Regions from separate parts of the Paenarthrobacter sp. NPDC056912 genome, predicted to be linked through region 1. Evidence: riboswitches for the same ligand, from Rfam matches in the RefSeq annotation. Region 1 holds a riboswitch; each other region holds the start of a gene.
What was found. A riboswitch is a leader RNA that binds a small molecule or an ion and turns the genes downstream of it on or off. The one in region 1 is predicted to bind cyclic di-AMP.

Region 2: linked by a shared signal. The riboswitch ahead of ACFRJ9_RS19260 (M23 family metallopeptidase) and the one ahead of ACFRJ9_RS07455 (hypothetical protein) in region 1 are both predicted to bind cyclic di-AMP.
Region 3: linked by a shared signal. The riboswitch ahead of ACFRJ9_RS13455 (hypothetical protein) and the one ahead of ACFRJ9_RS07455 (hypothetical protein) in region 1 are both predicted to bind cyclic di-AMP.
Region 4: linked by a shared signal. The riboswitch ahead of ACFRJ9_RS01480 (hypothetical protein) and the one ahead of ACFRJ9_RS07455 (hypothetical protein) in region 1 are both predicted to bind cyclic di-AMP.

Annotation. Positions count from the first base shown of each region.
Region 1 covers NZ_JBHUCD010000005.1:132,257-134,447, reverse strand. Annotated here, with positions in the region: gene ACFRJ9_RS07465 (ATP-dependent DNA ligase) at 1-244, opposite strand, end outside; gene ACFRJ9_RS07460 (hypothetical protein) at 292-522, shown strand; cyclic di-AMP (ydaO/yuaA leader) riboswitch at 652-797, shown strand; gene ACFRJ9_RS07455 (hypothetical protein) at 800-2,053, shown strand.
Region 2 covers NZ_JBHUCD010000020.1:26,873-29,063, reverse strand. Annotated here, with positions in the region: gene ACFRJ9_RS19265 (C40 family peptidase) at 1-166, opposite strand, end outside; cyclic di-AMP (ydaO/yuaA leader) riboswitch at 171-338, opposite strand; gene ACFRJ9_RS19260 (M23 family metallopeptidase) at 477-1,307, opposite strand; cyclic di-AMP (ydaO/yuaA leader) riboswitch at 1,312-1,553, opposite strand; gene ACFRJ9_RS19255 (metal-dependent transcriptional regulator) at 1,743-2,191, opposite strand, start outside.
Region 3 covers NZ_JBHUCD010000011.1:77,805-79,995, reverse strand. Annotated here, with positions in the region: gene ACFRJ9_RS13460 (copper resistance protein CopC) at 114-737, shown strand; cyclic di-AMP (ydaO/yuaA leader) riboswitch at 888-1,079, shown strand; gene ACFRJ9_RS13455 (hypothetical protein) at 1,083-1,862, shown strand; gene ACFRJ9_RS13450 (FAD-binding protein) at 2,056-2,191, opposite strand, start outside.
Region 4 covers NZ_JBHUCD010000001.1:316,143-318,333, reverse strand. Annotated here, with positions in the region: gene ACFRJ9_RS01485 (ATP-binding protein) at 1-820, shown strand, start outside; cyclic di-AMP (ydaO/yuaA leader) riboswitch at 930-1,116, shown strand; gene ACFRJ9_RS01480 (hypothetical protein) at 1,120-1,986, shown strand; gene ACFRJ9_RS01475 (dolichyl-phosphate beta-glucosyltransferase) at 2,140-2,191, shown strand, end outside.

The DNA of each region.
Region 1 (2,191 bases):
TCAGGACGATCTCGCCGTCGATCACGCATTTGTCCGGAAGGTTCTTCTTCAGCGCCTCCACGAGTTCGGGAAAGTAGCGCGTCATGGGCTTTTCGTTGCGGCTGCCCAGGATGATCTCGTCGCCGTCCTTGAAGACGATGGTCCTGAAGCCGTCCCACTTGGGTTCATAGTGCCCAACCTCGGGGATGGACGGCACGGACTTGGCAAGCATGGGCGAAATGGGCGGCATCACGGGGAGGTCCATACGACTATGTTCTACCTGTCAGTCCGCGCCGAAGCTAGTCTTGGGCGATGGACATCTTGGCCGTGTTGGCGGCAGTGCTTGGCGTACCGGCTCTCCTGGCTGGCCTCTGGTACTGGATCTCGCGCCAGAACAGCCGGGGAGTCAGACGGGCCGCAGCGGGCGGAATGCTCGGAATCGCGGATGAGATCTTCCGCCCGGAGACCCATCAGGCGCACCAGATCCAGAAGATCCAGCACGAACTCCCGGCTCCAGCGCCGGCCCCGAAGCCTAAGCGATAGGGTTTCCCCGCCCAGGCAGGCCTACCGCCCGTTATATTAATGTGACTTTACTTTCCGGCTCATGTACCGTCGTAGGGCGACCCGAATATCCGCTGGGCCGCTTCCGGATTGACGCCGAGCTCTGCCGCAATCCGGGATCCGCCAGACCCGCGGCAGAGACGGGGGACCCAGAGTTCCCGGGCTTGTTTTCAAGTCCTTGGGGTGAAGCCGCTTAGGCGGCCGGACGGCCTCGTCCGAACCCGACAGCTAACCTCGAAGGCGTTGAGAGGCAACCACCATGTCCCCAACCATGGATCAGCCGCGCCGCGCCAACACCGAACGCGAGCGCACCAAGCCAACCGGACGCCGTCGGGCCCAACCCAGCGGATCGTTCAGCACAGAGTCGGCGCTGGAAACGGCGCCGGGCACCGAAACAGCAAGTACGACGCCGGGACCCCCCACCGCGGCCATTCCCATCATCGCGACCCCCATCACGCGTGCGGCCGCCCGCGCGGCAGAGCGCGAACGTGCGGCGCGGGCAGTGATCACCCCTCAGGAAACTGCCACGGCAGCAATACCCGCCGTGCAGGCCAGCACTCCGGAACCGAGCACGCCGGAGCCTGCCACCACGGCGATTCCTACGGTGAAGCCCGCAGAGGCGGAACCCGCAACAGCGGCGATTCCCGTCGTTGAGGCACCAACTCAAGCTGTGGCCCCGTCCCCGGCACGCGCCAAGTCCCCGGCGCAGGTTGCCGCGGCGGCCACCGCTTCGGCTGCCCTCGCAAGCCGCCAATCAACGCCCGGCAAGGCGCCCACCGCAGCCCGCAACACCACCAAGTCCGGCTTCGGCTCCGCGTCTCCCTTCAGCCGGGAACCGCACGCGGTGCTCCGCAAGGCAGCCTCGGTGCGGACCATGAGCCAGCGCATGGCCGTGGTTGCCGGCGCCGTGGGCCTTGTCCTGACTGCCGGAACTGTGGGGCAAGCCCTTGAGCTCCCGTTCTTCGGCCAGGAAACCCCCGTCCAGGAAGCCGGCGACAACAAGGGGAACGACGGCGACGCCCGCCAGTCCGCTTCGGCTGCGCCCGCACCCAGGGCGTCCTACTCCTCCACATCGTCGCCGTCGGCATCCGCCACGGCGTCATCGGAAGCCGGACAACCCGCTACCGTTCCGGAGGCACCCGCTGGAGTGACGCCGTCGTCGGTTCCGACTCCGCAGGTTTCGCTTGCCGATCCCGTGTGGGTTCCGTCAGCAGCACCGTCCGCCGTTACACCCGTGCCGGGGGTGACCACACCGGTCCCCAGCCAGCCTGTGCCGGTTCCCGGCGACGTTCCGTCGGACACCATCACCACCCCGCCGGCTCCCACGCCGACCACTACCCCGACACCAACGCCGACACCCACCGTCACTCCCACGCCCACGCCTACGACGACCCCCACGCAACCGTCCAAGCCGCAGTCATCCGCTGATCCGAAGGCGAGCACCACCCCGCAGCCCAGCCAATCAGTTGATCTGGATGCCATCCTGGATGCTGCCAAGAAGGCCCTGAAGTGAGCACTCGGCTGCCCCGGACCATCACGCACGCAGGGTGGCATGGCCGGTACTGCAGCAGCAGCCGGACCGCCACGTTCCGGCGTCGAATGGGCCGTTGGAGCTGCCAGCGTTTGCGGCGCTCCTAGGCACGGCCACACG
Region 2 (2,191 bases), on a different contig from region 1:
GTGCAGGCAGACCGACGCTGAGAACGAGGCCGGAAGCTGCAGCCAGGACGACGGCCTGACGGCCAACGGTTCCGGCATTGGAAGAAACAGCCTTGGAAAGGGTGTTCAAGGGGTTCGTACGAACCGATTCAGCGCGATGGCGCGCAGGGGTAGTGCGTGATGACACGTAGGTAGCCTCTCCCAATGCCTGCGAGGTGAGCTGTCGGATTCGGATGGGAGTCATCCGGCCGCGCTGCTTCAAGGAAGCTTTGCGACTTAACCCCAAGGCCTTCTTTCGAAGACCAGAAGTGGTTCCCCCGCCCCTGCCAGACGATTTATGCGAACGGACCTTGAGCGGTGGCAGAGCTAGGCAATCCACTCAAGTGCACCGGCCCCCTAAAAAGCCGATGCGCTTTGAACGGTACAACAGTTGAACGCGAATGTCACATTCAGGTCACGGGGTGTCTCACGAATGCGAGAGGCGACCATCAACTGGCTCAGAGCCAGCCCATGGGGTCGACAACTTCACCGTTGACCTGGACCTCGAAGTGGAGGTGGCAGCCCGTTGAGGCGCCCGTGGTGCCGCTCAGCGCGACGGTATCGCCGCGGGTGACGGTCTGGCCCACCTTGACGGTGAACGACGACAGGTGGTTGTACGTGGTCTCCAGGCCATTGCCGTGGTCAATGACCACGCGGTTGCCTCCGCCGTACTCATGCCATCCGGCGAAGGTGACCTTGCCGGAGGCGGCAGCGTGGACGGCGGTGCCGCACTGGGCCACGAAGTCCTGGCCGCGGTGGAAGTCGCCGGTGCCGCCGGTGAGGGGGCTGACGCGGTACCCGAAGGGGGATGCCGTGGTCAGAGTGTCAAGGGGGCTGGCCATGGTGCCAACGGAAGATGCGCGCTGGATGCTGCCGGCGGACTGTGCGCTCAGCAGCTGCTTCAGCTTGCCGTCGGGATCGGCAGCCGTAGCCACGGCAGCGCGGCTGAAGTCGATTTTGGCGGACGCTGCCGCGGAAACCTCGGGCTGGCTGCCGCCGCTGACGGCAAGGGCGGACTCGGTCTGGCCTGATTCCGAGGTGGCCATGACGGGGCTCGTTGCGGGCAGACCGACAGTCAGGGCAAGTCCGGTGGCGGCAAGCGCGACTCCGGCTTTCTGCCCTACGCCACTGGCGGCGGCAAAGTCAGCTACCTGGCGCAGCGGGCTCTTACGGCGGCGCACCTGACGGTCGGTGTCGCGGGGCCGGATCTCTGCTACGACGCGGGCTGGCCGCAGCTCAACAGCGGGGCCGGACGCACGACGGCGACCCCTGACGTTCTGCGATGTCAAACTCTGTTCCTCTCTGAAAAGCCTGCGAAGTTAGCTGTCGGATTCGGGTCAGAGAGTTCAAAGACCCGGTCCGCACGAGGCGCTCACGGCACACAGGTATCCCAAGAGGGACTTGCATAAGTGGGCACTTCTGCTGCGGACTTCACCCCAAGGCTGCTTCTTTAGACAGCCGCTTGTGGTTCCCCCGCCTCTGCCAGTGGTGGATAAAACACCTGATCCGCTGGCAGAGCTCGGCTCCGGATCAGGTAACGCTTTGGTATCGGCGCTAGTACATAACTATAGGGGATTAAAGCCCGCGGTAATAAATTCGTTATCTACCGAAACATGCGTGTTGACAGTCGCCTTTATCATCAATCCCGGAAAACCGCAGGTCACACGCGCGCCCGCATCGCAAAAGTGAGGTTTGCCACCCGCGGCAGGATTGCCGTCGCGAGGTCAGCTCAGGGAGACGAAGACGTGCGCTGCAACTTCGGGGGGAAGCTCCAAGGCACCTTCGATGCCGGGGACACGCACGGAGATGTACTCGCCGACGCGGGCAAGCGACACCGTGGCACCGGGCCGGATCCCACCTTCGTCCAGTTGCGTGAGGAGCTCGGGCTCCACCTGGATGGGCTCTGCAAGGCGGCTGACAACCACGCGGGAATCGGAGGCATAGCCGTCCATGGCCTGCAAAAGGTTTACGTCAAGCCGCGGGAAGGGCTGGCTGGCAAGGCCACCCAAGGCCTCCAGCCCCGGGATGGGATTGCCATACGGGGATTCAGTGGGGTGCTCAAGGAGCTCGTAGAGCCGACGCTCCACGCGTTCACTCATTACGTGTTCCCAGCGGCACGCCTCGTCATGGACGTAGGCCCAGTCCAGGCCGATGACATCGGCCAGGAGCCGTT
Region 3 (2,191 bases), on a different contig from region 1:
AAGGACTCCGGGGATCGAGGGGAGTGTGCTCTCAAATCCTATGCCTGCCCGTGCGGGCCTGCCCGACGATTCGCCTAGTCTGTAAGGAAGCCAACACTAGGAGAAACCGCCCCATGCGCACCATCCGCCCGCTTCTGGCCGCCGTCGTCGCTGCTCTTGCTTTCGCGTCCGCCCTGCTGTTTTCCGCGGCTCCAGCGTCGGCGCACGACGTCGCCGAGTCCACAGCACCGGCGAACGGTTCCAGTGTCGCTGTTGTTCCGGCGTCGGTTTCCATTACGTTCAACAACAGACCGCTCGCCATCGGTTCGGGTGTCACGGTCACCTCGGGCGGGGAAAACTGGGCGGACGGCGCCGTCGAGATCATCGATAACCAGGCGGTCCAGAAGCTGCGCGAGGGAGCGCCCGCAGGCGAATACACCGTAGTCTGGCGCGTTGTCAGCTCTGATTCGCACCCCATTGAGGGCACCTTTAAGTTCACAGCCGCCGCTGGAAGCACGACGGCGTCCGGCGGCTCCGCGGGCGCCTCACCATCGGCGTCGGCCGCGGTGCCGACGGCCGGAACCGCTGCCCCGGGTACGGGCAACGGACAACCTGCTGCCGATGCTTCCCAGCCGTTCCCCTGGAGCATCGTTGGCCTGGCTGTGGTGGCTGTCGGTCTCGTTATTTTCCTGGCTGTTACGGCCCGCAGGAAATTGGCTGCCTCCAGCGACGCGGATAGCGGAGAATCCGCGGAATAGCGGGGTTTTCTACGTAGCTGCGAAGATCTCGGAATGGTTACCGCGACACGCCAAAACCGGACTTCTCGTTACTCAAATGTGACTTCGACGTGATCATCGCGTACGGTTGTACCTGTGCCTGTTCCACGTAACGGGCACTTCCGGCCTGATTGCCTAGCTCTGCCGCAGTCCGGAATCCGTTCGCAGACAAACCTACGGCAGAGACGGGGAACCCATTTTAGGTCGCTTTCGAGCGTGCCTTGGGGTGAAGTCACGAAGCTTCCGCTGAACAGCGGGGGATAGTGGCCGGGTGACTCCCATCCGAATCCGACAGCTAACCTCGCAGGCATCGGGAGAGGCTCTTTCATGTCTTCACGCATTCTTCGCGGCCGTCGTAAGGCGGACAGCGTACGTCCTAATCCGTTTATTTCCATCTCCAAGGCAGTTGCCAGCAACGCTTCCGGCGCTGGCCGCCAGGCAGCTGTTATCGCAGCCGCATCGGGCCTCGTACTGACCGGTTCCATTGCCGCCCACGCAGCTGAAACTCCGATTCAGCGGGATTCCAGCCCCGCCACGGTCGCTGAGACCGTATCCGAAGCCCCCACCAAGGTTGTTACCGCTGCAGCTACGGCTACCGTCAACTTCGAGCGCCCCGCTGTTGCTTCCGTAGCAGCTCCGGTCATCGAAAAGCCGGCACCCGTTGCTCCGGCACCTGTAGCCAAGAAGGCAGCAGTCACCACTGCCGCCGCAACGGCTCCTGCCGCCCAGGCTGCAGCTGCGGCTCCCGCCGCGGTTGCCGCTGCTCCCGCAGCCGCAGCACCTGCAGGCAGCATCAACGCAGCCATGGTTGCCTCGGCTTACGCCCAGATCGGCATCTTCCAGGACTGCACCGCCATGGTCGAAAAGGCCCTCGGCTCTGCAGGCATTCCGGTTGGCGACCTCGGTCCCATGCAGTTCCTGAACTACGGCAAGGTCGTCAGCGATCCCCAGCCGGGTGACATGATCGTCCAGTCCGGCCACGTCGCCATCTTCATCGGCAACGGCCAGGCCATCAGCGGTGGCATCAACGGCAACCAGACGGGCATCCACCCCATCAGCTGGCTGACCGCAACCGGTCCCATCACGTACGTGCGCGCTGGCGCATAAGCCTCACGCTTCACCTCAAAGGCCGGTGCCTTCGAAGATTCAGGTCTTCGCAGGCACCGGCCTTTGGCGTTAAGTTCTGTTCGTTTGTGTACGCCTCGTTTGTGTACGCCGAATTCATGCACGACGGCGGACTGGCGCACCTATGGTGGGTGGTGCCCGGCCGGGTGGTTCGCCGGGTTGGTTTGCGGAACCGTCAGGCGATGGCTATGCCGGGTCCCGCCGGCAGGGCCACCTTGGAGGAAATTGCTTGTCCTACCGCTTTGGCCTGACGGAGCACTTCCTTTGGCGTGGGCGTGATGAGTTCGCCAACTCCCACAAGGTGCATCCCC
Region 4 (2,191 bases), on a different contig from region 1:
CGGTGAAGTGGCACTCGCGGTGCGCGTACCGCCGTCGGCCGCCCATCCCGGGACGGAAGTGGGCAGCGTGGGCCACGCCTTGAACCAAATGCTGAACAACGTCTCCAGCGCCTTGGAAGCCCGGCAGGAAAGTGAAACGAAAGTCCGGCAATTCGTAGCTGACGCGTCGCACGAACTCCGGACACCCCTGACCGCCATCCGCGGGTACACCGAGCTCCTGAGGATGACCGAAAACTTCACTGACGACGGCCGGAAATCCTTGGCGCGCGTGCAGAGCCAGTCAGAACGCATGACCACGCTGGTGGAGGACCTCCTGCTGCTGGCGCGGTTGGACGAAGGCCAGCCCGTAAAGGTCACGGACGTGGACCTGACCCAACTGGTCATCGAGACCGTCAGCGACGAAAAGGTCATGGCCCCGGACCACATCTGGCAGCTCCAATTGCCGGATGAACCCATCACCGTCCGGGGGGACACGACGCAACTGCACCAGGTGTTGGCGAACCTGCTTTCCAATGCCCGTAAACACACCGACGCCGGAACCACCGTGGTTACGGGCGTCATGCTCTCCGCCGATGGCAGCGCAGTGGTCACTGTGACGGATAACGGCCCCGGTATCCCGGCTGATTTCCAGGGCCGGATCTTCTCCCGTTTTGCCCGTGCCGACGCCGCCAGATCGGGGTCCGAAGGCACGTCCGGACTGGGCCTTTCGATCGTGGAATCGATCGTCGAGGCCCACGGCGGCAGTGTCGAAGTGACCTCCCGGCCGGGGCGTACAGAGTTCGCCCTCCGACTCCCCACGGTTGCAACCGAACGCGTGTAACGAATCCAGCAAGGCGACTCACCGTCGTCGTGATCTCTGTTACCTAAATGTGACTTCTGTTGAATCCTCCTGTACCGTCGAAAGGGTGGGTCTCCCCTAACAGGCCCACACCCGGGATGCGCCGAGCTCTGCCACTTCCCGGAGTTCCGTTCTCATTCGAGGCAGAGACGGGGGACCCATGGTCTCCGGGCCCAGGCATTTTTGCCGGCCCTAGGGGTGAAGCCGCAGCTACATGCGCGGCCGGATGACCTCATCCGAACCCGACAGCTAACTCCGCAGGCGCTGAGAGGTAATCACACATGTCTGAACCTAACGATCAGACGCGCCCTTCCGCGCGTCATCGCGACGAAAACAACGCACCGCTGACCAAGTCGCAGTCCGTCCTCAAGAACGCAGCACGCCAGGGTAAGTCCGGCTACCGCATGTCCGTTGTGGCCGGCGTCGTAGCAGCCGCACTGGGCGTGGCATCGCTTGGACAGGCCGCCAACGCCGCGTTCAACCTTCCCGAGATGAGCCAGGCCGCCGAGCGCCAGGCCACCAACGCCCAGATCGACGATCAGGCGAAGGAGAAGGCTGCCGCTGACGCCGCAGCCCAGGCTGATGCAGCCAAGAAGGCAGCAGAGAAGGCCGCCGCGGACAAGGCGGCTGCAGACAAGGTTGCCGCGGACAAGGCCGCCGCCGACAAGGCTGCCGCCGACCAGGCTGCTGCCGCGCAGGCCGCTGCAGACCAAGCCGCTGCTGCGCAGGCTGCCGCCGAAAAGGCCGCTGCCGACGCCGCCGCCAAGCAGGCCGCCGACGCCGCTGCTGCCGCCGCCGCCGCGGAAGCTGCAGCTGCTGCTGCCGCGCCCAAGGCAGTGGACGATCCCGCCGCCGCTAAGGCGTACGCCGCAAGCATCCTCGCCAGCTACGGCTGGGGTCCGGGCGAAATGACCGCCCTGAACACCCTGTGGGAGAAGGAATCCAACTGGCGCACCACGGCCACGAACGCTTCCAGCGGCGCCTACGGCATCGTCCAGTCCCTGCCGGCTTCCAAGATGGCCTCGGCCGGTGCTGACTGGCAGACCAACTACCAGACCCAGATCAAGTGGGGCCTGAACTACATCAAGGAACGCTACGGATCCCCGTCGGCCGCCCTGGGCTTCCACTTGGCCAACAACTGGTACTAAGCCAAGAGTTCTCCTGATCACCGCGCCGGTTCCCGCCGTTCGCCCCAGTACCCACTGGAGCGGATCGCGGGAACGGGCGCGGTTTTCGCTTTTCACAGTACGGTCACAGCTTCCGCCTAAAGGCCTCATATTCGGCGGCTCCATGCTGAAGACATGACGCTCACAGATCCCGCCGCCAGCGCATCGCCGAACCCGGTCCGTGCCG